2 regions of the Halobacillus sp. HZG1 genome follow, and region 1 is predicted to be linked to the other one. Evidence: predicted binding sites of a transcription regulator. Region 1 holds the regulator's gene; the other holds the start of a gene.
The links. The regulator CtsR, encoded in region 1, represses protease genes until heat stress. The targets are predictions, from matches to a motif close to ATGGTCAATAAAGGTCAAACA.
Positions count from the first base shown of each region.

Region 2: a site for CtsR is predicted at 2,340-2,360, ahead of clpP (ATP-dependent Clp endopeptidase proteolytic subunit ClpP). Genes of this name have one in related genera too.

Region 1 covers NZ_JAYLVQ010000060.1:16-12,070, reverse strand. The annotation lists gene gltX (glutamate--tRNA ligase) at 1-896, opposite strand, end outside; gene VKA52_RS08900 (bifunctional 2-C-methyl-D-erythritol 4-phosphate cytidylyltransferase/2-C-methyl-D-erythritol 2,4-cyclodiphosphate synthase) at 954-2,144, opposite strand; gene VKA52_RS08895 (PIN/TRAM domain-containing protein) at 2,243-3,337, opposite strand; gene disA (DNA integrity scanning diadenylate cyclase DisA) at 3,492-4,565, opposite strand; gene radA (DNA repair protein RadA) at 4,566-5,945, opposite strand; gene clpC (ATP-dependent protease ATP-binding subunit ClpC) at 6,207-8,666, opposite strand; gene VKA52_RS08875 (protein arginine kinase) at 8,685-9,755, opposite strand; gene VKA52_RS08870 (UvrB/UvrC motif-containing protein) at 9,755-10,303, opposite strand; gene VKA52_RS08865 (CtsR family transcriptional regulator) at 10,324-10,788, opposite strand; gene VKA52_RS08860 (MgtC/SapB family protein) at 10,956-11,648, opposite strand; rRNA gene rrf (5S ribosomal RNA) at 11,734-11,847, opposite strand; partial or broken rRNA gene VKA52_RS08850 (23S ribosomal RNA) at 11,937-12,055, opposite strand, start outside.
Region 2 covers NZ_JAYLVQ010000038.1:48,571-60,625, forward strand. The annotation lists gene VKA52_RS05745 (gluconeogenesis factor YvcK family protein) at 1-219, shown strand, start outside; gene whiA (DNA-binding protein WhiA) at 253-1,209, shown strand; gene VKA52_RS05755 (HPr family phosphocarrier protein) at 1,340-1,594, shown strand; gene clpP (ATP-dependent Clp endopeptidase proteolytic subunit ClpP) at 1,695-2,282, opposite strand; tRNA gene VKA52_RS05765 (tRNA-Arg) at 2,792-2,867, shown strand; gene VKA52_RS05770 (hypothetical protein) at 3,127-3,351, shown strand; gene VKA52_RS05775 (glutaredoxin family protein) at 3,446-3,667, shown strand; gene VKA52_RS05780 (sugar-binding transcriptional regulator) at 3,819-4,847, shown strand; gene gap (type I glyceraldehyde-3-phosphate dehydrogenase) at 4,886-5,893, shown strand; gene VKA52_RS05790 (phosphoglycerate kinase) at 6,073-7,254, shown strand; gene tpiA (triose-phosphate isomerase) at 7,274-8,035, shown strand; gene gpmI (2,3-bisphosphoglycerate-independent phosphoglycerate mutase) at 8,028-9,566, shown strand; gene eno (phosphopyruvate hydratase) at 9,580-10,866, shown strand; gene VKA52_RS05810 (YdcF family protein) at 10,957-11,538, shown strand; gene VKA52_RS05815 (nitroreductase family protein) at 11,549-12,055, shown strand, end outside.

The DNA.
Region 1 (12,055 bases):
TGATCCTGTGTGAATATTTCTTCTTCCCCGACTGGCGACCACCCTAGTAGAGTGATGAAGTTGAAGAGAGCTTCCGGAAGGTATCCTAGATTCTTATATTGTTCAATAAACTGAAGGATGTGCTGGTCACGCTTACTCAGTTTCTTACGCTCTTCATTGAGGATCAATGTCATATGACCGAACTTTGGAGCTTCCCAGTCGAACGCTTCATACACCATCATTTGCTTAGGTGTATTGGAAATATGCTCTTCCCCGCGAAGGACGTGTGTGATTTTCATTAAGTAATCATCAATCGCAACAGCAAAATTATACGTTGGAGTTCCGTTCTGCTTAACGATGACCCAATCACCAAAATCGCTGGACTCAAAAGTAATGTCCCCACGGACGATATCGTTGAACGTGTACGTATGGTTTTCAGGGACGCGGATACGAATACTAGGCTTACGGCCTTCCGCTTCAAATGCTGCGATTTGCTCTTCTGTAAGGTCGCGATGCGCACCAGAGTATTTCGGCGCTTCGCCACGTGCCATTTGCGCTTCACGTTCTGCTTCAAGCTCTTCTGATGTCATATAGCATTTGTAAGCAAGACCGCGTTCCATTAGTTCATCGACATATTTCTTGTAAATATCCAGACGTTCCATCTGACGGTAGGGACCATATTCGCCCCCTTTTTCTGAACTCTCGTCCCATTCAATACCCAACCATTTCAAGTAGTCGAGCTGGCTCTTTTCTCCGCCCTCGACGTTACGCTTTTCATCCGTATCCTCAATACGAATGACGACCTTTCCACCTGCGTTTTTCGCATAAAGGTAGTTGAATAGAGCTGTCCTCGCATTACCAATGTGAAGGTGCCCTGTCGGACTTGGTGCATAACGCACCCTTACTTCGTTAGACATAATTGTTCTCCTTTCCTGTTCCGGTCTATATCCTTGACTTATTTTATCACTTTTTGTTTAGGTATGCTGATTATTTTGCAAAAGGACGACCGCTTGTGCGGCAATTCCTTCCTTCCGGCCTGTAAAGCCGAGTTTTTCTGTAGTTGTTGCTTTCACGTTAATCCGTCCAGGTTCCACCCTAAGGAGAGAGGCGATGCTCTCACGGATTTGATCAATGTAGGGCGCCATTTTAGGAGCCTGGGCGATTACCGTACAATCCATGTTCCCCAGTTCATACCCACGCTCTGTCACGATATCCCACACGTGCTGAAGCAGTTTCCCTGAGTCTGCATCTTTGAATGCAGGATCCGTGTCTGGAAAATGTTTGCCGATATCCCCTTCACCAATTGCTCCAAGACACGCATCCGCAATCGTGTGAAGCAGGACATCTGCGTCTGAATGACCGAGCAGCCCCTTTTCATGTGGGATTTCGATTCCTCCGATGATACAAGGACGTCCTTCCGTCAATTGGTGTACATCAAATCCTTGGCCGACACGAAACATAGGTCCATCCTCCACCTTTCCATTTCTCTGATTATTCAAGTAAGCTTGGGCTTTATGTAAGTCTTCTGGAGTCGTAAGCTTGATATTGTCATAGCTTCCCTTCACGATGGACACTTCTTTATCCAACCTCTCCACGAGAGAAGCGTCGTCTGTGCCGTAGTATCTGCTTTTCCTCGCTCGTTCATGCGCTTCATAAATCAAATGATAAGAGAAGGCTTGAGGAGTCTGGGCCGCCCATAACGTACTTCTATCCAATGTGTCCAACCCATGATCTGACTTCTGCTTGATCGTATCCGTCACCGGTACGGCAAGAAGAGCAGCCTCTTTTTCGTATGTCGTCACCGACAGTTCGTGTAAGAGCTCCTGAGGGACAAACGGACGGGCCCCGTCATGAATAAACACAGGAATCCCTCTGTTTCGAACGGCCTGCAACCCTGCAAATACACTATCCTGCCTTTCTGCTCCTCCATTGACGAGGTGCACCGGCTGACGGAGCGGATATTCTTGTAGAAGCTCTTCCATCTGAGACCGTTCGCGTTCGTTAGTCACTAAGATCAACTCTTCACACCAATCATCCTTATCAAAGACGGAAAGGGTATGACAGATTAACGGTTGGTCACCGATTCTCAAAAACTGTTTGTTGTGGCCGGCGAGCATCCGCTTACCCTGCCCTGCCGCGAGTATAATGGCTGTATATTTTTTCATGCGTATCCATCCTACGTTTGTTTAGACGTTCATAAAATAACAAAAGCGATAACACGCATGTTATCACTTTTGTCATTCTCTATTTGTTTATACCGTTTTTACAAGGCTTTTTCAAGTGATTTCGGCTTTGCGAAAATCATACGACCGGCTGATGTCTGCAACACGCTGGTCACTACCACTTCAATTGTCTTCCCGATAAAGTCTTTCCCTTCTTCGACAACGATCATTGTGCCGTCATCCAAGTAGGCGACCCCTTGATTCTGCTCTTTCCCGTCTTTGATGACTTGAATTGTCATCTCTTCCCCAGGAAGAACGACCGGTTTCACAGCATTCGCAAGATCATTAATGTTCAAGACTTGAACATTTTGAAACTCACAAACTTTATTCAAGTTGAAATCATTCGTTACGACAATCCCGTCCATCACTTTCGCAAGCTTCACAAGCTTACTGTCTACTTCCTGAATGTCTTCGAAATCCCCTTCGTAAATCTCAACATTCACAGGAAGATCTTTTTGAAGACGGTTCAGGACATCCAACCCACGACGTCCACGATTTCTTTTCAGACCATCGGATGAATCAGCGATGTGCTGCAATTCTTCCAATACGAATTGTGGAATCACAATTGTTCCTTCAAGAAAATGTGTATCGCAAATATCCGCAATACGGCCATCAATGATGACACTTGTATCCAAGATCTTTCGTTTTGGAATCAAAGCAGGATCCAAGGTAGAATCCTCCTGAAGTTCTTCTTCTGGCTTCTTCTCTTTCCTTGAAACCAAGTTCAGGAATTCATCTTTCCGTTTAAAACCGACCTGAAACCCAAAGTAACCTAGTAAGAATGTTAAAAAGATCGGTACAACCTGATTAACTACTTGAATTTGGATATCTTGCACAGGGATGTTGATCAAGTAGGCGATAATCAGCCCGACTATCAAACCGAGACTTCCAAACAACAAATCTGCTACTGGGGCCCGGACGAGAGTGTCCTCGATCCACCTTAAAAAATCGACAATATAATCCACAATCCAAAAAGTAAATAAAAATAATATAAGTGCTCCTAGTACGGCCCCTAAGACAGATTGAATCCAATTCTGCCATGTCAGTCCCATGGTTGTGAACAACTCTGGAAAATAGAGGTAACCGATGGTTCCGCCGGTTATGACAATAAACAACTGTACGATACGTTTAAGCACTTGTATTCACCTCCTCAAACACAGTATGACCAAACCTAACAACCATTAACCATATAAAAAAGGAATGATGGTTTTTAACTTAGCACAACTTCCAAATTAAGTCAATGAGCAAACAGATAATCATACCATATTGTTCACAAATAAGTCAATATTCTTATATATGGCGATCTACGAACAACTGTTCTTGTATGCGATCAAGGCCATCTCTGATTTTCATCGCACGAATCTCTCCTACACCATCGACTTCAACAAGTTCTTTAGGAGAAGCCTGGATCAGCTCTTCCAACGTCCCAAACCTTTCTACCAAGTGTTCAATAATGAGAACTGGAAGTCTTGGGATACGACTTAAAATCCGGTACCCTCTGGGAACGATAGGGTCCGACAATTTCGTATTCGGTGAATACCCCATAAGTTTCAATACCTGCTCATCCGAGAGAAGTTCCGTATTGGTGATTTCCTGCATTTTTCTCAGAATATAATAAGGTTCATAATCCGGCCGCTTACTATAATCACGTAAAAGCAAAGTTGCTTCATCTTCAATATTCGAAACTAATTCCGTCAATTGCAGCTGAATCAAACGTCCTTCCGTACCGAGCTCATTCACATAGTTCAAGATCTCGGTCTTCGTCCGGAGCACCATTTCAATACGGTGGACGACCTGCACGACTTCCGAAAAGGAAACCATGTTTTCAAACTCCATGGCCCCAAGATTCGTCACACTTTGATCCAGCACATTTTTATACTTTTCCAACGTCTGAATCGCCTGGTTGGCCTTCGTCAAAATCACACCAATATCCTTGAGCGAGTAACGGAGAGAACCTTTATACAACGTGATTACGTTCCGTCGTTGAGATATCGCTATGACGAGAGCCCCTGTTTGTTTAGCCACCCGCTCTGCCGTCCGGTGCCTCATCCCCGTTTCCGTGGACAGGATATCCGGGTCCGGCATCAATTGTGCATTGGCATAAAGAATGCGCGTTCCTTCGTCATTTAAAATTAATGCCCCATCCATTTTCGCCAATTCGTAAAGGTGGGCGGGCGTGAAATCAGACTGGATATGGAAACCGCCATCCACGAGATCCCGCATATGATCTCCGTATCCAAGCACAATCAACCCACCTGTTTTTGCACGAAGGACGTTATCAATCCCATCTCTCAGTGGTGTGCCAGGGGCCACCAGCTGGAGAATTTCTCCGATTCCATTTTCGTTGATTTCATGCCATTCCATTTATGAATCCCCCAGTGTTACCTTCATCGCCTCCTGAACGGTACTGACACCGATCACTTCGATTTGAGAAGGAGGCGTCCAGCCATCCATGTTCTTCTTGGGAATGATGACCCTGTTGAAGCCTAATTTCGCCGCTTCCTGGACCCTTTGCTCAATTCTTGCAACTCTTCGTATCTCACCCGTCAAGCCAACTTCCCCAACGACCACATCATCTCCATTCGGAGACTGATTCCGGAAACTTGAGGCAATGCTGATCGCAACGGCTAAATCAATCGCCGGCTCATCCAATTTCACGCCACCAGCGACTTTTACGTAAGCATCCTGGTTCTGAAGCAGGAGCCCTGCTCTCTTTTCCAAAACAGCCATTAAAAGCGGTACACGGCTGTTATCAAGACCTGTAGCCATCCGTCTCGGGTTTCCGTATGCCGTAGGTGAGATCAAGGCCTGTATTTCTACAAGTACCGGTCTTGTCCCTTCCATGGAAGCCACCACGATTGAACCCGCAGCCCCTTGCGAACGTTCTTCCAGGAAAATTTCTGAAGGGTTCAGAACCTCTTCCAGGCCTTTCTCCTTCATTTCAAAGATTCCCATTTCATGAGTACTTCCAAAACGGTTCTTCACACTTCTTAGAATTCTGAATGTGTGATGCTGCTCTCCTTCGAAATAAAGGACGGCATCCACCATATGTTCAAGCAGACGTGGGCCGGCAATGGAACCTTCTTTAGTAACATGCCCCACGATGAAAATAGGGATACCTTTGCTTTTAGCGATTCTCATCAAGTGACTTGTACATTCACGAACTTGGGAAACGCTCCCCGGAGCAGAGGTCACATCTTCTTTGAAAATGGTCTGGATTGAATCTATGACCACAAATTTTGGTTCAATGTTTTCAATTTGGTTGATGACATCCTGTAAGTTTGTTTCCGGTAAAACATAGAGTTCATCGGATGTAATATCCAAACGCTCGGCCCGAAGCTTCGTTTGTCGCGATGACTCCTCCCCGGATATGTAGAGGACAGGAAAGTCTTTTTTCGCGATCTGTGCAGAGACCTGAAGCAAAAGAGTGGATTTACCGATTCCCGGATCCCCGCCAATCAAAACTAGAGACCCCGCCACGATTCCTCCACCTAACACCCGGTTAAACTCAGGCATATCTGTCGGCATACGTGGTTCTTTTTGCGACTTTATTTGTGTGATTTTTTCAGGTTTCGTTGTTGCGGAAGTGGAGCTTGTCTGAAACACATGTCTGGAATTCGCCGGAGCAGCTGTCATTTCTTCAACCAGCGTGTTCCATTGATTACACCCCGGACATTTTCCCATCCATTTAGGTGTCTCATACCCACATTCCTGGCAAACAAACTTCGTTTTCCTTTTTGCCAAGATTATCTCGCTCCTTATTCTTATTATTCTATACGTAAAAGATTGTGAATCAGTTTCACGATCTTATCAATTGTATTAAATCATTCTAGTAAAATCATAGCGGAAGAAGAAAAAAATCGGAAGGCAAACCCTTCCGATTTTTCTTAGGCTCTGTTCACTATATGATGAATTTCTATGAAGTAGAAGAAGGGGAGCAGCCCTTCATCCTCGTCATTTCCACCATCTGTGTGATCTGAGTCTTCCTGCTTCTATACAACTATTTTAATTCGTAGACTCTTGCTGGGTATGAACCACAAAGTTCTTATCATCATCAAGCTCAATTTTCACACTTTGCCCTTTGGCGATGTTTTCTTTCAAGAGTTCTTCTGAAAGCAGGTCTTCCACATTCTTTTGTATAGAACGGCGCAATGGACGTGCTCCGTATTCCGGATCGAACCCTGATTCTGCAATATGCTGAATAGCGGCATCCGATAAGACGAAGTCAATCTCTTGTTCTTTCAGACGTTTACGCAGTTCTTCGACCATCAATGTCACAATATCTTTCATGTGTTTTCTCTCCAGGGAGTGGAAAACAATCGTTTCATCGATACGGTTCAAAAACTCAGGACGGAACGCTTTCTTCAAAGCATCTGTCACTTTAGATTTCATATCTTTATAATCCTGATCGGTATCACCCATGGAGAAGCCAACATATTTGTTCTGTTTCAATTCTTGAGCACCGACGTTGGATGTCATGATCAGCACGGTGTTACGGAAATCTACGACGCGTCCTTTGGAATCGGTTAGACGACCATCCTCAAGAACCTGAAGCAAAATGTTGAATACTTCCGGATGCGCTTTTTCAATTTCGTCAAGCAGGACCACAGAGTAAGGCTTATTGCGTACTTTCTCTGTTAATTGGCCGCCTTCATCATAGCCGACATAACCTGGAGGTGAACCGACAAGGCGGGACGTACTGTGTTTTTCCATATACTCGGACATGTCGATTCGGATCATCGCATCTTCTTCTCCGAACATGCTCTCTGCTAAAGCGCGAGCGAGTTCTGTTTTACCGACACCTGTTGGTCCAAGGAAAATAAATGAACCGATTGGACGTTTCGGATCTTTAAGTCCGGCACGGGCACGGCGGATCGCTTTAGAAATCGCTTTGACCGCTTCTTCCTGGCCGATCACACGGTTGTGAAGAGTATCTTCAAGATGGAGAAGGCGTTCGCTCTCATCTTTCGTCATCTTGGAGACAGGCACTCCCGTCCATGTAGATACGACAGAAGCAATGTCCTCTACTGTAACTTCGGAATCTTCCTGCCCTTGTTTTTCTTTCCACTCATCTTTCGTTTGTTCCAACTCATCTCTCAAGCGCTGTTCACTGTCTCTTAAAGAGGCAGCTTTCTCAAATTCCTGACTCTGTACAGCAGCATCCTTCTCTTTCCGCACTTCTTCAAGCTTCTGTTCTAACTCTTTCAAGTTCGGTGGAGCTGTGTAGGAGCGCAGACGAACTTTGGATGCAGCTTCATCAATCAAGTCAATCGCTTTATCCGGCAAGAAGCGGTCTGTGATGTAACGATCAGAGAAACGGACCGCGGACTCGATTGAGTCATCCGTAATCGTTACACGGTGGTGTGCTTCATAACGGTCGCGAAGACCTTGGAGAATTTGGATGGATTCATCGAGGTTCGGTTCATCTACTTGGATAGGCTGGAACCTACGCTCAAGAGCAGCATCCTTCTCAATGTATTTGCGGTACTCATCGAGTGTCGTAGCACCGATACATTGCAATTCACCACGAGCAAGAGACGGCTTAAGGATATTGGATGCATCAATCGCACCTTCTGCCCCACCAGCACCAATTAACGTGTGCAGTTCGTCGATGAACAGGATGATGTTCCCTGCCTGACGAATCTCTTCCATCACTTTTTTCAGGCGGTCTTCAAATTCACCACGATACTTGGTCCCGGCAACGACGGTACCCATATCAAGGGTCATCACTCGTTTATCGCGAAGTATCTCCGGTACTTCATTATTCATAATCTGCTGTGCCAGACCTTCAGCGATGGCTGTTTTACCAACACCAGGCTCACCGACAAGAACCGGGTTATTCTTCGTACGACGGCTCAATACTTGAATGACACGCTCAATTTCTTTGCTTCGCCCGATGACAGGGTCAATGTTTCCCTCTTTCGCAATCGCTGTAAGGTCACGAGCCAGTGAATCAAGCGTCGGAGTATTAGCATTCGCTGCCTGAGCACCTGATCCGCCACCACGACGGTTTTGACCACCTGTGGACTCATTGTTCCCAAGCAATTGTAATACCTGCTGACGAGCCTTGTTCAAGCTTACACCCAGGTTATTCAGGACACGGGCGGCCACGCCTTCTCCTTCACGGATCAATCCAAGAAGGATATGTTCAGTTCCTACGTATGAGTGTCCCAGTTTACGAGCTTCATCCATAGAAAGCTCAATGACTTTCTTCGCACGAGGCGTATAATGAATCGTTTGGGAAACTTTCTCTCCCTTACCGATTAATTTCTCTACTTCCTGCTGGATTTTTGAAGACTCAAGTCCTAATGCAGTCAGAGCTTTGGCAGCTATGCCTTCTCCTTCACTAACTAAGCCTAAAAGGATATGCTCCGTACCAATGTTATTATGACCTAAACGAACAGCTTCTTCCTGTGCCAGCGCTAATACTTTTTGTGCTCTTTCTGTAAATCGCCCAAACATCATGGACATTCCCTCCTAACATTATTCTTCATTTTCTAATTGAAGTCGTTCGCGAATTAATGATGCTCTTCTTACATCCCTTTCATCAGGGGATAAAGGAGTTTTCGCGTATTGTTGCAAGAATCCGGGCTGTGTAAGAACCATCAATTCATTTAAAATCGTTCGCGGAATATGATCGATGAATCCTAGATCGATGCCAAGTCTCAAGTCAGAAAGGCATTTTGCCGCCTCCTTAGATTCTATGATTCGACTATTGGTCAATACACCATAGGAGCGAAAGATACGGTCCTCCAATTGAATACTCGAGCGAGCCATCAAGGCTTCTCTTGCTTTTCTCTCTTGTTCAATCAGCTGTTTGACGACACTGTGAAGGTCTTCAACAATATCCTCTTCTGATTTACCAAGGGTAATCTGATTGGATATCTGATAAATATTTCCAAGAGCCTCGCTGCCCTCCCCGTAAATCCCCCTCACCACAAGACCCAGTTGGTTAATGGCCGGCGTCATACGGTTTATTTGGTTCGTCATGGATAAGGCAGGCAAATGCATCATGACAGAAGCTCTCATTCCCGTACCCACATTAGTCGGACAAGCGGTTAAATATCCCCGTTTCTCATCAAAAGCATAATCCACTTTTTCTTCGAGCCAATCATCCAGTTGACTGGCTTGTTCCAGTGCCTGATCCAACTGAAAGCCGGGGAAATATAACTGTATGCGAATATGATCCTCTTCATTAATCATAATTGATACTTGTTCATTTTGTGAGATGAGAGACGCCGACTTATCCGCTTTTTCAGCTAAATGTGGACTGATCAAATGTTTTTCTACCAACACTCTCTTTTCAATAGGCTGTAAATCTTTCATCTGGACCAGCTCAAAGTCTTTATAATCTCTGAAAGACTTCTTTTGGAACTCTTGCTGGAAGAATTCCAACACTTTATTCAATGTCTCCTCTGAAGCAATGATAGGAAAAGGATGTTGTGAGAAATTACGAGCAAGTCGTATACGGCTGCTGAGTACAATATCGCTGTCCGGACCCTCTTGCTTCATCCACGGACTAATAGCTTCATTCATGAATTGCTGTAAAGACATTACTCATCACCATCCTCCCTATGATGCAGTTGACTTTCTAAAGATCTGATCTTATCTCTAACTTTCGCTGCCTCTTCGAATTCTTCCTGCTCAATTAATTGTCGAAGATTAGTTTTATATTCTTCCATCTCTTTTTTAAGATGTAAGTTTCCACCTTCCCTTTTCGGGATCTTTCCATCATGTCTTGTGTTCCCGCTGTGAACACGGCGCAGAATGGGATTCAGTCGTTCATCGAATGTTTTATAGCATTCTGCACAGCCAAACTTCCCTATCCTTGCAAACTCCTCGTAGCTCAGCCCGCAATTGGGACATTTCAGCATCGGTTTTTGAGTATATGAGTGAGCGCTCTGTCCTTTTAAAGGAGAAGGTCCCTCGGAATGGAACAGACCTGAAAGGAGATCATTCAAGGTGAAGTTCTCTTCCCCGTAATTCATGTACCCATTTTCCTTCGCACATTTTTCACATACATGGACTTCTGATTTTTGACCATTAATCACCTGCGTCAAATGGACGGTAGCAGGACGCTGATGACATTTCTGACACTCCATCTGAATCTCTCCCTTCTCACTCAACATTTATATTTAAGGGTGAATAGCATCGCTGTCATGATTCGGGCACGAACTTCATCGCGAAGTGGTAAAGAAAATGCAAGAACGTCGCGATCGATAACACTTGCCATCAGTTTGCTTTCCCGTTCAGTGATGATCTCATAATCTACCAGCCTTTCAAGAACATCAATGGCTTTCGTTTGGGAAACATGGGGGTTGATGAGATCCATCACCTCTTCAATCATTTCTGATCCTTTTCGGTACTGGATTCGGCTGATACGGATATACCCGCCGCCTCCCCTTTTACTTTCCACTATATACCCTTTTTCCACAGTAAAACGTGTCTTAATCACATAATTGATCTGTGAAGGTACACAATCAAATTTCTCGGCAAGTTCACTACGCTTGATTTCAATCGCCTGGTGTCGATTTTCATCTAAGATCTCTTTGAGATATTCTTCAATAACATCAGAGATATTCCGCATGCTCCCTCCCCCTTTTTTGACTTTGACTATCTTTGACTTTAATTTTATTATACTCATTTTTGTTTGTCATGCAACTTGTTTGTTTAGAAGAATTACATCTTCTATGTTTCCCCTTTTCATCATGAAATAAAACAAAAAAAGCTGCACAGAATCAACTGTGCAACTCTTTAGTACCGATGTCCACATTCTTCTACACCATCCATCAAAGACAGACGCTCTAAAAGAAGGGATCGATCATACCTTTGTCCTTTATTCAATTCAACGACGACCTTTTTTTGAGTTTGATCCAACGCAACAATATCTATTTTCCGGACATCCAACTTCATTTGTTCAAATACGGTCAACACTTTATTAACCGGAGCATCCTTACTTATGGTCACTTGAAAAATATTTTTTCGATTCCCATTGAACTTTTCTTTTTCAACCTTATTTAGAAAAACTAAGCTCATAAGCACAAAGATTGTTGTGACCGTCGCCACGTCATACATCCCTGCACCAACAACGAGGCCAATACCGGCTACCGTCCATATGGAAGCTGCTGTAGTTAACCCTCTAATAGTCATCCCGTTGACAATTATAGTGCCGGCCCCTAAAAATCCAATGCCGCTAATGACATAGGAAGGGATGCGGGCTGGATCGAAACGGACATGTTCATATTGATCAATAAACGTTTCAAAACCATACAAGGAAAGGAGCATCATCATACAAGCCCCCACCCCGACAAGAATATGGGTGCGGAAGCCAGCCGAATGATTCTTGACTTCCCTCTCGAAGCCAATCAACCCTGAAAGAAGGAGTGCAAAAAATAACCGGAAAACAAATAAAAGAATGTCGTCATGAAAGAAATATGACCAGTTCAAACGATCCCTCCTTTCTTTTATGTCTATGTTTAATGAAGTTGATATAGAAAAAAACCAGAAGAATGATCTTCTGGTTTTTCAAGTGATGTGGCGGCGTCCTACTCTCACGGGGGTAAACCCGACTACCATCGGCGCTGAAGAGCTTAACTGCTGTGTTCGGCATGGGAACAGGTGTGACCTCTTCGCCTTCACCACCACATCAATATAAAGTTTGAGGTGAACCCTCAAAACTGGATAAGGAAACATCTTGTTTGAAAAGCAACGTTCTTTACGAATGATTATAATCAGATAGATAAGTCATCGATCCATTAGTATCCGTCAGCTCCACGTGTCACCACGCTTCCACCTCGGACCTATCAACCTCATCGTCTCTGAGGGATCTTATTTGCTTAAAGCAAAGGGAAATC
Region 2 (12,055 bases), on a different contig from region 1:
GAAGGTGTGTTACAGTCAGTGATTGTGCATAATCAACCCATTGATCAAGGGGTAAGGGCTGCGTATGCAGAAGAAAATGCAGAACCCGTCGTTTACGATATTGAAAGAATTAAATCCATGGGATTGAAAGTCATAGAAGAAGATATCATCGACCATAGCAAGCCTATGTTACGTCACGACACAGATAAATTAGCAAAGTTACTGCACTCTATGCTTTAGGTGTTGCTTGGTAGGTAGAAGGGGGTGTACATCATGTCATTTGCATCAGAGATCAAAAAAGAATTAACGAACGTAGAAGCAGATACCTGCTGCATGGAATCAGAACTGGCTGCCCTTGTGCGCATGAACGGAACCTTTTCCCTTTCCAATCGTGAATATATTCTGGATGTACAAACAGAGAATGCAGCGATTGCCAGAAGGATCTACACGTTAATCAAAAAGCTTTATCCCTACCCGGTAGAACTCCTTGTCCGGAAAAAAATGAGGTTAAAAAAGAACAATGTTTATATTGTGAGGATGACGGAGAAAGCGAAAGTCGTTCTTGAAGATCTTGAAATTCTGAAAGGTCCTCTATCCATTAATCCAGATATCCCTCAAAAGTATTTGAACGATACGTGTTGTAAAAGGGCTTATTTACGAGGGGCATTTCTTGCAGGCGGTTCCGTCAATAACCCGGAAACCTCTTCCTATCATCTTGAGGTTTACTCTTCGGATGAGGAACACAACGAGGCGTTGTGTAAGCTTATGAATAGTTTCGGGTTGCACGCAAGGACACTCAGCCGTAAAAAAGGATTCATCACTTATTTGAAAGAAGCGGATAAAATTACGGAGCTCATTAGCAATATTGGAGCACACCAGGCGCTTTTCAAGTTTGAGGATGTAAGGATCGTCCGGGATATGAGGAACTCTGTCAATCGTCTCGTCAACTGTGAGACGGCGAATTTGAATAAAACGATCGGGGCCGCTTTCCGCCAAGTGGAGAACATAAAATTCATTAAACGGACAGTAGGTTTAGAAGCGCTGCCAGATAAATTGCAGGAGATTGCATCCTTAAGATTGCAGCACCAGGAAGTTTCCTTGAAAGAGCTTGGTGAGTATGTTTCCGGCGGGTCGATAAGTAAATCCGGCATCAATCACCGGCTGCGTAAAATCGATGAGTTCGCCGAAAAAGTTAGAAAAGGCGAAGTGACAGAAAACACAAGAAATTAATGTTTCCTTAACAAATTCATGCTATAATGAAATACAATTATAAACGCTTTCGAAAAGAGAGCGTTCTTTTTTCTAAGTATTGAATCCGCTTACAAAGAAATTGAAATATAGAATGAGAGGAGAATGACAGGTGATTGAAAGGACGATCGTAATTGAGTTAGAGACAGGTTTACAGGCAAGGCCGGCGGCACAATTCGTACAAGAAGCGAACAAATTTACCGCAGACGTTTTTATTGAAAAAGGTGAAAAACGGGTGAATGCCAAAAGTATAATGGGGTTAATGAGTCTTGCTGTCGGAACTGATGAAGAAATCAAATTGATTGCAGATGGTTCTGATGAGGAAGAAGCGATGCAGGTGCTGACAGACTTCGTAAAGAATGAGTAATCTGTATTTATGTGAAAAAATGAACGTTCTCCAGTGAGGGAACGTTCTCATACAGAACAAAAAAATCCGCTGTGGATTCCACAGCGGATTTTGTGTTTTATTATTGTTCGTTTTTCTCCATGACTTTGTCAATCAAGCCATAGTCTACAGCTTCATGGGCAGACATGAAGTTATCACGATCTGTGTCGCGTTCGATGACTTCCATCGGTTGTCCCGTACGCTCAGCAAGAATCTTATTCAGCTTCTCACGCATTTTGATAATACGCTTAGCGTGGATTTCGATGTCAGAAGCCTGACCTTGTGTTCCTCCAAGTGGTTGGTGAATCATGACTTCACTGTTAGGTAGTGCATAACGTTTGCCAGGCTCACCGGCGTTCAGCAAGAATGCACCCATTGACGCGGCCATACCTGTGCAGATTGTAGATACGTTCGGTTTGATGAACTGCATCGTGTCATAAATTGCCATACCTGCTGTGATCGATCCACCAGGGGAGTTGATGTATAGGGAAATATCTTTGTCTGGGTCGTCAGCAGCAAGGAAAAGCAGCTGTGCAACAACAGAGTTTGAGATGTTATCATCAATCGGGCTTCCCAGCATGATGATGCGGTCTTTAAGTAAGCGGGAGTAAATATCATAAGCACGTTCTCCGCGGTTTGTTTGTTCAATAACTGTAGGGACTAAATTCATTTGAAATTCCTCCTTAACATCAAATTAATAATGATGGAATACATTCATCATACCTATAAGGTCAATAAAGGTCAAACAAAAACAATCGACCTTTTATTCTTTATTTCAGCAAGGGTTGCTGCGCCTTTTAAGTATGAAAAACGGTTATTATTATTCGTTCTATGTGATGTGTTCCAATTCCTTCTACCATCATACCCTAAATTTACCTATATAAACGTCCATACCTACATTTTAGCGATATGACAGGACTGTGGAAAACTCTATTTCGAGATGTTTGTAGGATTTCAGGGACTGCGGGAAAAGGTTCGCTTTCCGAGGCGAGTGGTGAGTCTCCTCGGGCTAACGTTCTGGGGGGCACATCTACCTTGCGCTTCCCGTGGACGCCTTGAACCGTTCACGCAAATGTCAGGTAACTAAGCCTTCCAAAATAGGAAGCTTTTCTTGAAGATCAAAAAATGGGTTGCGTTTTTTGTTGATTCTACTTATAATATTAAATGCATGTCGCTTTTGCGCCCGTAGCTCAGTTGGATAGAGCGGTAGATTCCGGTTCTACGTCAGTCGGGGGTTCGAATCCTCTCGGGCGCGCTAAACTAGATGGACCTTCCTCAGATGAAAGGAAGGTCCTTTTTTTACAAGAAATTCATTATATTAGTATAGTGATGTTGTCGAATCACTAACAGTTACATTAATGTTATTTAAATATTATTTGAACAGAAATCTCACAGAAATTATACGAACGTTTATTTGGGTATATTATCGCAATGTAGTTTATTTCGGGCTTTTTCTATGTTACTATTGAAGAAATAAAGTCAGACTTTTCGCTTTATTTAGAAGAGGGGTATTTATGACAAACCTAATCCGTTACAAAATGTTGTCGACTGAAGAGGTTTCTGAAGACAGGCGGATTCACGTGTTCGACATGCAGGAACAGCAAAAGTTATCCTTCAACTATAAGTTATTGAAACGGACACCCGAAAGTTATGTAGGCGAAGAGTTAGCACATTTCTTGGATAAACGGAAGTTGAAAATCGATAATGGTTTTTATGATAAAAAAGGACACGCTTCCTAACAGCGTGTCCTTTTTTGTGAATAAGCAATAGTGAGGGATGGATGGGGCAGATTTCCTTTGTTATGATGAAGAGGAAGTTCAGGGAGGCCTGTATATGTCTGAAGTTATTTTATACGTTAAAGAAAACTGCGGGTTATGTGAGGAAGTTAAGGATCTTTTGTCTCTCTTTGACGTCGCAGTGGTATTGGTGGATATTGGTACTGACCCTGTCCTGCTGGATAAGTATATGCTTGAGGTGCCGGTATTGAAAATTGGTGAGGAAGAGCTGGATTATCGGAATATTGATTACTTCGAACTAATGAAGCGTTTACAATGAAAAACGTCTAGGTTTTCACTTGCACGAGGACTACCCCACTGTTAATATAAAACTGAAATAAGATATTTTTTTGCTCCGAGCGGGACATAATATGACTAGCTGGGACGTAATACATCCCGGTTGGTACCATTTCAAAGAAGGAGCTTTTTCCATGAGAGCGTTCATCGACTTACAAAAAAAATTATTCCCGGATGTCCTGGACGTTATACAGCGCCGTTATCAGCTGTTGTATTATATCCAGATCATGCAGCCTGTGGGCCGAAGAGCGTTAGCTGAAAGTGTTGAGCTGGCTGAACGCACGGTTCGAAGTGAAGTGGATTTTCTGAATAAACAAGGAGCTGTAGAGATTACCTCACGAGGTATGCATTTAAGTTATGAGGGACAGAACATTCTTGAGCAGTTAGCCGAATTTATTAAAGAGGTCTCTGGGATAAAGGTTTTAGAACAACAATTAAAGGATAAATTAAATTTAGACTATGTCGTTGTTGTTCCGGGTGATAGTGATGAGCTTAATTGGGTAAAACAAGAGATGGGAAAAGCATGTGTCCAATATTTGAAAGAACATATGTCGCCGGATCAGGTGATTGCCATTACCGGTGGAACAACGATGGCATCCGTCGCACAAGTGATGACGCCGCTGTCTGGAGCTGATCAATGCTTATACGTGCCTGCACGTGGAGGTTTAGGTGAAAGAGTTGAAAACCAGGCCAACACGATCTGCGCGGAAATGGCGAAAAAAGCCAGGGGTGACTATCGTCTTTTATATGTACCCGATCCTCTCAGTGAGGAATCGTATCAGACGATAAAAGAAGAACCTTCAATTAAAGAAGTGTTGGATATCATCCGTAACGCTGAAATCGTTATTCACGGTGTCGGGGATGCACTCACGATGGCAGAACGAAGAAAGACTTCTCCTGAACAGTTGGAATTAATCAAAAAGCACAACGCTGTAGGCGAGGCTTTTGGTTATTATTTCAATGTTGAGGGTGAGATCGTTCACAAAGTTCGTACGGTAGGTCTGCAGTTAGAAGATCTTAAGCGTGCGAAACATGTCATTGCTGTTGCTGGAGGTCGCTCGAAAGCGCAAGCCATCTCATCTTATTTCCAACCGGGCCAGAGTAATGTCCTGATCACTGATGAAGGTGCAGCCCAAGAGTTAATAAGGGGTTTATCCCTTTAAATAAATATGATTTCAATCATCCTAAGGAGGAATTTTGCATGACAGTAAGAATTGGTATTAACGGATTTGGACGTATTGGACGTAATGTTTTCCGTGCTGCTTTGAACAACAATGAAGTTGAGGTAGTAGCGGTTAACGATTTGACAGATGCAAACATGCTGGCACACTTGCTTCAATACGATACAGTACATGGCAAGCTTGATCAAGAAGTGACAACAAACGGTGACAACCTGATTGTCGGCGGTAAAGAAGTTAAAGTACTTTCTGAAAAAGATCCAGCTCAACTTGGTTGGGGAGATCTTGGCGTAGATATCGTGATCGAATCTACAGGTCGCTTCACTCAGCGTGACGATGCTAAGAAACACTTGGATGCAGGTGCTAAGAAAGTAGTCATCTCTGCTCCAGCGAAACAAGAAGACCTTACAGTCGTTATGGGTGTAAACGAAGATCAGTATGACAAAGATTCTCACCACGTTATCTCAAACGCGTCTTGCACAACGAACTGCCTTGCTCCATACGCAAAAGTTCTTGACGAGAAATTCGGTCTTAAGCGCGGTATGATGACAACTGTTCACTCTTACACGAACGACCAGCAGATCCTTGATCTTCCACACAAAGATTACCGTCGTGCTCGTGCAGCTGCTGAAAACATCATCCCAACAACAACTGGTGCGGCACAAGCTGTTGCAAAAGTACTTCCACACCTTGATGGTAAGCTTAGCGGTATGGCTATGCGTGTACCAACGTCTAACGTATCCATCGTAGACTTGGTTGCTGAGCTTGATAAAGACGTAACTGCAGAAGAAGTGAACGAAGCACTTCGCGCAGAAGCTGAAGGAAACCTTAAAGGAATCCTTGGATACAGTGACGAGCCACTTGTTTCTACAGACTACAATGGCAACACTCACTCTTCTATCATTGATGGTCTTTCTACACTTATCCTTGAAAACAACATGGTTAAAATCGTTTCTTGGTATGACAACGAAACTGGTTACTCCAACCGTTGTGTAGACTTGGCTGTATACCTTAAGAACCAAGGCTTGTAATATCTGAGCCGTTTTAGAAAATACTATGAAAAAGCTGGAAAGGAGGAGGTCTCAGGTCCTCCTCCTTTATCCATGTTTTTTCGCATCCTGCTTATCGGCGTTTCTGCAACATGATTCTGTGGAAACGTACATAAGGGCAGGCGATGAACCTGACCACAAACCAAGGAGGTTGTCATTCTATGAATAAGAAAACAATCCGCGATGTTGAAGTGAACGGGAAAACCGTTTTCTGCCGTGTTGACTTCAACGTACCGATGAGTGAGGGAGAGGTCACAGACGACACTCGAATCAAAGCTGCCCTCCCAACAATCAAGCACCTGACTGGAAACGGTGCGAAAGTCATTCTTGCCAGTCACCTTGGACGTCCTAAAGGGGAAGTTGTCGAAGATCTTCGTCTTGATCCTGTAGCCAACCGTCTAAGTGATGTTCTTGGACAAACGGTTACAAAAACGGATGAAGTACACGGAGCTGAAGTGAACAAAGCCATCTCTGAAATGGAAAACGGCGATGTTCTTCTAATCGAAAACGTGCGCTTCCATCCTGGTGAAGAAAAGAATGATGCGGAACTAGCCAAAGCATTTGCAGACATGGCTGACCTCTACGTAAACGATGCTTTCGGTGCTGCCCACCGTGCGCATGCTTCCACAGCAGGTATTGCAGAGTATATTCCTGCTGTTGCTGGTTTCCTGATGGAAAAAGAAATCAATGTTCTAGGTAAAGCCCTGTCTAATCCAGAGCGTCCATTCACAGCCATCATTGGTGGTGCGAAAGTGAAAGATAAGATCGGTGTCATCGACAACTTGATCGATAAAGTCGATAACTTGATTATCGGTGGAGGTCTTGCTTACACATTCGTAAAAGCCCAAGGTCATGAGATCGGTAAATCGCTGCTGGAAGAAGATAAAATTGATCTAGCTAAAGAATATATGAAAAAAGCAGAAGAGAAAGGCGTAAACTTCCTTATGCCAGATGATGTCGTCGTTGCTGATGATTTCTCTGATTCTGCTAACAAAGAAGAAGTAGGAATCGATAGCATCCCAGCTGACTGGGAAGCGCTGGATATCGGTCCGAAGACGAGAGAAAAATATGCAGAAGTGATTAAAGATTCTAAATTGGTCATCTGGAACGGACCAATGGGCGTCTTTGAAATCGAATCTTTTGCTAACGGTACAAAAGCCGTAGCGAATGCTCTTTCTGAAACAAAGGGTTACACGGTCATCGGTGGAGGAGACTCTGCAGCAGCCGTTGAAAAATTCGGATATGCCAATGATATGGACCACGTTTCCACTGGTGGCGGTGCTTCCTTGGAATTCATGGAAGGTAAAGATCTTCCAGGCGTATCCTTGTTGAACGATAAATAAAAAGGAGAGGTGAAACCATATGCGTAAAAAAGTAATCGCTGGTAACTGGAAAATGAATAAAAACCACCGTGAAGCGGAAGATTTTATTCAAACAGCTAAGAACGAAGTTCCTTCCTCTGAGCAGGTAGAATCGGTTGTTTGTGCTCCATTTCCTTTTCTACAAAAACTCGTAGAGGAAACAGAAGGTACAAGTCTTAAAATCGGTGCTCAAAACATGCACTTTGAAGAAAATGGTGCGTTTACAGGTGAAGTAAGCCCGGTCATGCTGAAAGAGCTTGGCGTATCTTACGTCGTACTTGGTCACTCCGAACGTCGTGAAATTTTCAAGGAAACCGATGAAGAGGTGAACAAGAAAGTTCATGCTGCATTTAACCATGGCTTGACACCGATCATTTGTGTAGGGGAATCTCTAGAACAACGGGAAGCGAACGAAACGATGAACGTTGTAGAGACACAAGTGAAAAAAGCATTGGACGGTCTGACAAATGATCAATGTGCAGAGACAATCATTGCTTATGAGCCGATCTGGGCGATTGGCACAGGTCGTACAGCGACATCTGAACAAGCCAATGAAGTTTGTACTCACATCCGTAAAGTTGTCAGTGAATACGTAAGTGCAGATGCAGCAGAAGCTGTCCGCATTCAATACGGAGGCAGCGTGAAGCCTGCAAACGTTGATGAACTCCTATCCCAGTCCGACATTGATGGTGCTCTAGTAGGAGGAGCCAGCCTTGAAGCTGATTCTTTCCTAAAACTAGTGGAGGCAGGTAAGAATGAGTAATAAAAACCTGGCTGCCTTAATCATCCTTGACGGCTACGCTCTTCGTGATGAAGAGAAAGGTAATGCTGTCAAACAAGCGAACACGCCGAACTTTGATCGTTACTGGAACCAATTTCCGCATTCTCAATTAATGGCATGCGGGGAAGCTGTCGGACTGCCGGAAGGTCAAATGGGGAACTCAGAAGTTGGGCACTTGAACATCGGCGCAGGCCGTGTCGTTTACCAAAGTCTGACGAGAATTAACCTTTCCATTCGTGAAGGGGACTTCTTTGAGAATGAAGTGCTGCTAAACGCAGTTCGTGAGGCGAAGACTAAAGATAAAGCTCTTCACATTTTCGGCCTGTTATCTGATGGCGGGATTCATAGTCATATCGACCATATGATCGCTACCTTGAAGCTGGCGAAAGAAGAAGGAATCGAAAAAGTTCTCATTCACGCTTTCCTGGATGGACGTGATGTTGGTCAGCAATCAGCTAAGACCTATATCAAACAGACTCAGGAAGCGATTGAAGAAGTCGGCATAGGGCAAATCGCTACTCTTTCCGGACGTTACTATGCGATGGATCGTGACAATCGCTGGGAACGTGTGAAGAAAGCTTATGATGCCATCGCTTATGGTGAGGGCCCGACGTACAAGGATCCAATTAAAGCCATCGACGATTCTTATGAGCAGGAAGTGTACGATGAGTTTGTTGAGCCTGTCGTTTTAACAGATGAGGACAACAACCCGATTGGATCAGTGGAAGATGAAGATAGCATCATTTTCTTCAATTTCCGTCCGGACCGTGCGATCCAACTCTCCCGTACATTCGCAAACGATGACTTTGATGGTTATGAGCGCGGAGAGAACGCACCGAAGAATCTACACTTTGTAGGGATGACGCAATACAGCGATCAGGTGCGAAGCAAGATTGCTTTCCCTCCGAACGACTTGAAAAATACCGTTGGAGAAGTCCTTGCTGACAATGATATGAAGCAGCTGCGCATCGCCGAAACGGAGAAGTATCCACACGTGACCTTCTTCATGAGTGGTGGTCGTGAGAAAGAATTCGAAGGGGAAGAGCGCATCCTCATCGATTCTCCTAAAGTTGCGACATATGATCAGAAGCCAGAGATGAGTGCGTATGAAGTTACAGATGCTCTTCTTAAGGCGATTGACTCCGAGAAACACAATGCTATCATTCTAAACTTCGCCAATCCTGATATGGTTGGACACTCAGGAATGCTTGAGCCGACGATTAAAGCGATTGAAGCCGTAGATGAATGCCTAGGTAAAATTGTAGATAAGATCCACGAAAAAGGTGGACATGCCATCATTACAGCTGACCATGGGAACTCTGATGAGGTGACGACCTTGGATGGAGACGCTATGACAGCTCATACGACAAACCCTGTACCTGTCATCGTGACAAAAGATGGGGCGGAACTCCGTGATGGTGGAATTCTTGGTGATCTATCACCAACATTATTAGAACTCTTGAACGTTGAACAACCTGAAGAAATGACAGGTAAATCACTAATTAAAAAATAAGGGAGAGATATTCATGCCTTACATTACTGACGTATATGCACGTGAAGTCCTTGACTCTCGTGGTAACCCAACTGTTGAAGTAGAAGTTTATACAGAATCCGGAGCTTTCGGTACAGCTCTTGTTCCAAGTGGTGCTTCTACTGGTGAATACGAAGCCGTAGAACTTCGTGATGGTGACAAAGAACGTTACCTTGGCAAAGGCGTACAAAACGCTGTAGATAACGTAAACGAAAAGATTGCTCCAAACCTTCTGGGTATGGACGTAACGCAACAAGTAATCATCGACCAAATGATGAGAGAACTTGATGGTACAGAAAACAAAGGAAACCTAGGTGCAAACGCTATTCTTGGCGTATCCATGGCTGTAGCACACGCTGCTGCAGATGTTGTAGGTCTTCCACTTTACAAATATCTTGGTGGTTTCACAGCAGCTACGCTTCCAACACCGATGATGAACATCCTTAACGGTGGAGAGCACGCAGATAACAACGTAGATATTCAGGAATTCATGATTATGCCAGTTGGTGCGCCAACATTCAAAGAAGCTCTACGTATGGGTGCGGAAATTTTCCACTCTCTGAAAAAAGTTCTTGGCAGCAAAGGCTACAACACTGGTGTAGGTGATGAAGGTGGCTTCGCTCCAGACTTAGGTTCTAACGAAGAAGCTCTATCTACAATCATCGAAGCAATCGAAGCTGCTGGCTACAAGCCTGACGCTGAAGTGAAGCTTGCAATGGACGTTGCCTCTTCTGAAATTTATGAAGACGGTAAGTACAACCTGAAAGGTGAAGGTGTGGTACGTACGTCTGAAGAAATGGTTGACTGGTACGAAGAGCTTGTGAACAAGTATCCAATCGTCTCTATTGAAGATGGTCTTGATGAAAACGACTGGGAAGGTACGAAACTTCTTACAGACCGTATCGGAGACCGTGTACAGCTTGTCGGTGACGACTTGTTCGTAACAAACACAGAGAAGTTAGGCCGCGCGATTGAAGAAGGCGTGGGTAACTCCATCTTGATCAAAGTGAACCAAATCGGTACACTGACTGAAACATTTGAAGCAATCGAAATGGCGAAGCGCGCCGGTTATACTGCTGTCATCTCTCACCGTTCTGGTGAAACAGAAGATGCAACAATCGCAGACATCGCTGTTGCTACAAATGCAGGTCAAATTAAAACAGGTGCTCCTTCCCGTACAGACCGTGTTGCGAAGTACAACCAGCTTCTTCGTATTGAAGACCAGCTGCTTGGAACAGCGACATACGCTGGCGAGAAAGCATTCTACAACTTGAATAAATAAGTTCTAAAATGAGCCTCTCTGATGATTCAGAGAGGCTTTTTTCTATGATATGATGGAACATATATTCAGGGAGTAGGAGAACCAGGAGATATGAAACGATTCGTTCAAATCATTTTGTTATTGATGATCAGTTATGCCTTATACACGGGCTATTCTGTTTGGACCTATGGGGATGAAAAAGTATCAGAAGCGGATGCAGCTATCGTTCTCGGGGCCGCACAATGGAATGGAAAGCCAAGCCCTGTCTTTGAGGGGCGTTTGAAGCAGGGGATTGAATTATATAAAGAAGGACACGTCGAATACCTGATACTTACGGGTGGTAAGAGTGAACAAGCCGCCTCCTCTGAAGCAGAAGTAGGGAAAGGTTATGCGATGGAGCATGGAGTAAATGAAGAAGATATTCTGTTTGAGGACCAATCACTCATCACAGAAGATAACTTGAGTAACGCGAAAGAAGTCAGTGATGAAAAAGGAATTCGGTCCTTTTTCATCGTCAGTGACCAGTTTCATTTAAAAAGGGCTGTAGCTATGGCCAAGCACCTGGGTATGAAGGTTGAAGGTGTGCCCACGCAGTATTCGGCTTATAAAAGCATGGAAACGAAAGTTCCTTTTTTCTTGCGTGAATGGGGCTATTGGATGGTGCAGCCTGTAACTAAGTTGATTATGTTGTGAGGTGTGCCTGATGGAATTGTTGGAAGCGATGAGAAGCCGACGTTCGATTCATGAGTATAAAGGGGAGAAAGTGGATAAAGAAGTACTGGAGCGTATCTTTGCTGAATCCGCATGGGCACCTAACCACCGGATGAAAGAACCATGGCAGATACGATTGTACCAGGATAATGGGAAGATAGGGTATGCTCAGGCTGTTATGGATAGCTATCAAAGGCAGGGGTTCTTTGACGGTTATGAGGAAGACAAGGCGAATCGACTTCAGGAAGGAATTCGCGATTTTTTAATGAATATCCCACATCATGCCTTGATCTATATGGAAAAGGATGAGGATGTGCGTAAATATGAAGAAGATTATGCTGCTGTATGTGCCTATATACAAAATGTGCAGCTACTAGCGTGGGAAGCGGGGGTTGGTGTTCTTTGGACCACGAGCCCATACTTACACGATGCTCAATTTTCAGAAGCTGTAGGGCTCGATAGCCAGCACTTTAAATTGGTATCTGTACTGCAGATGGGC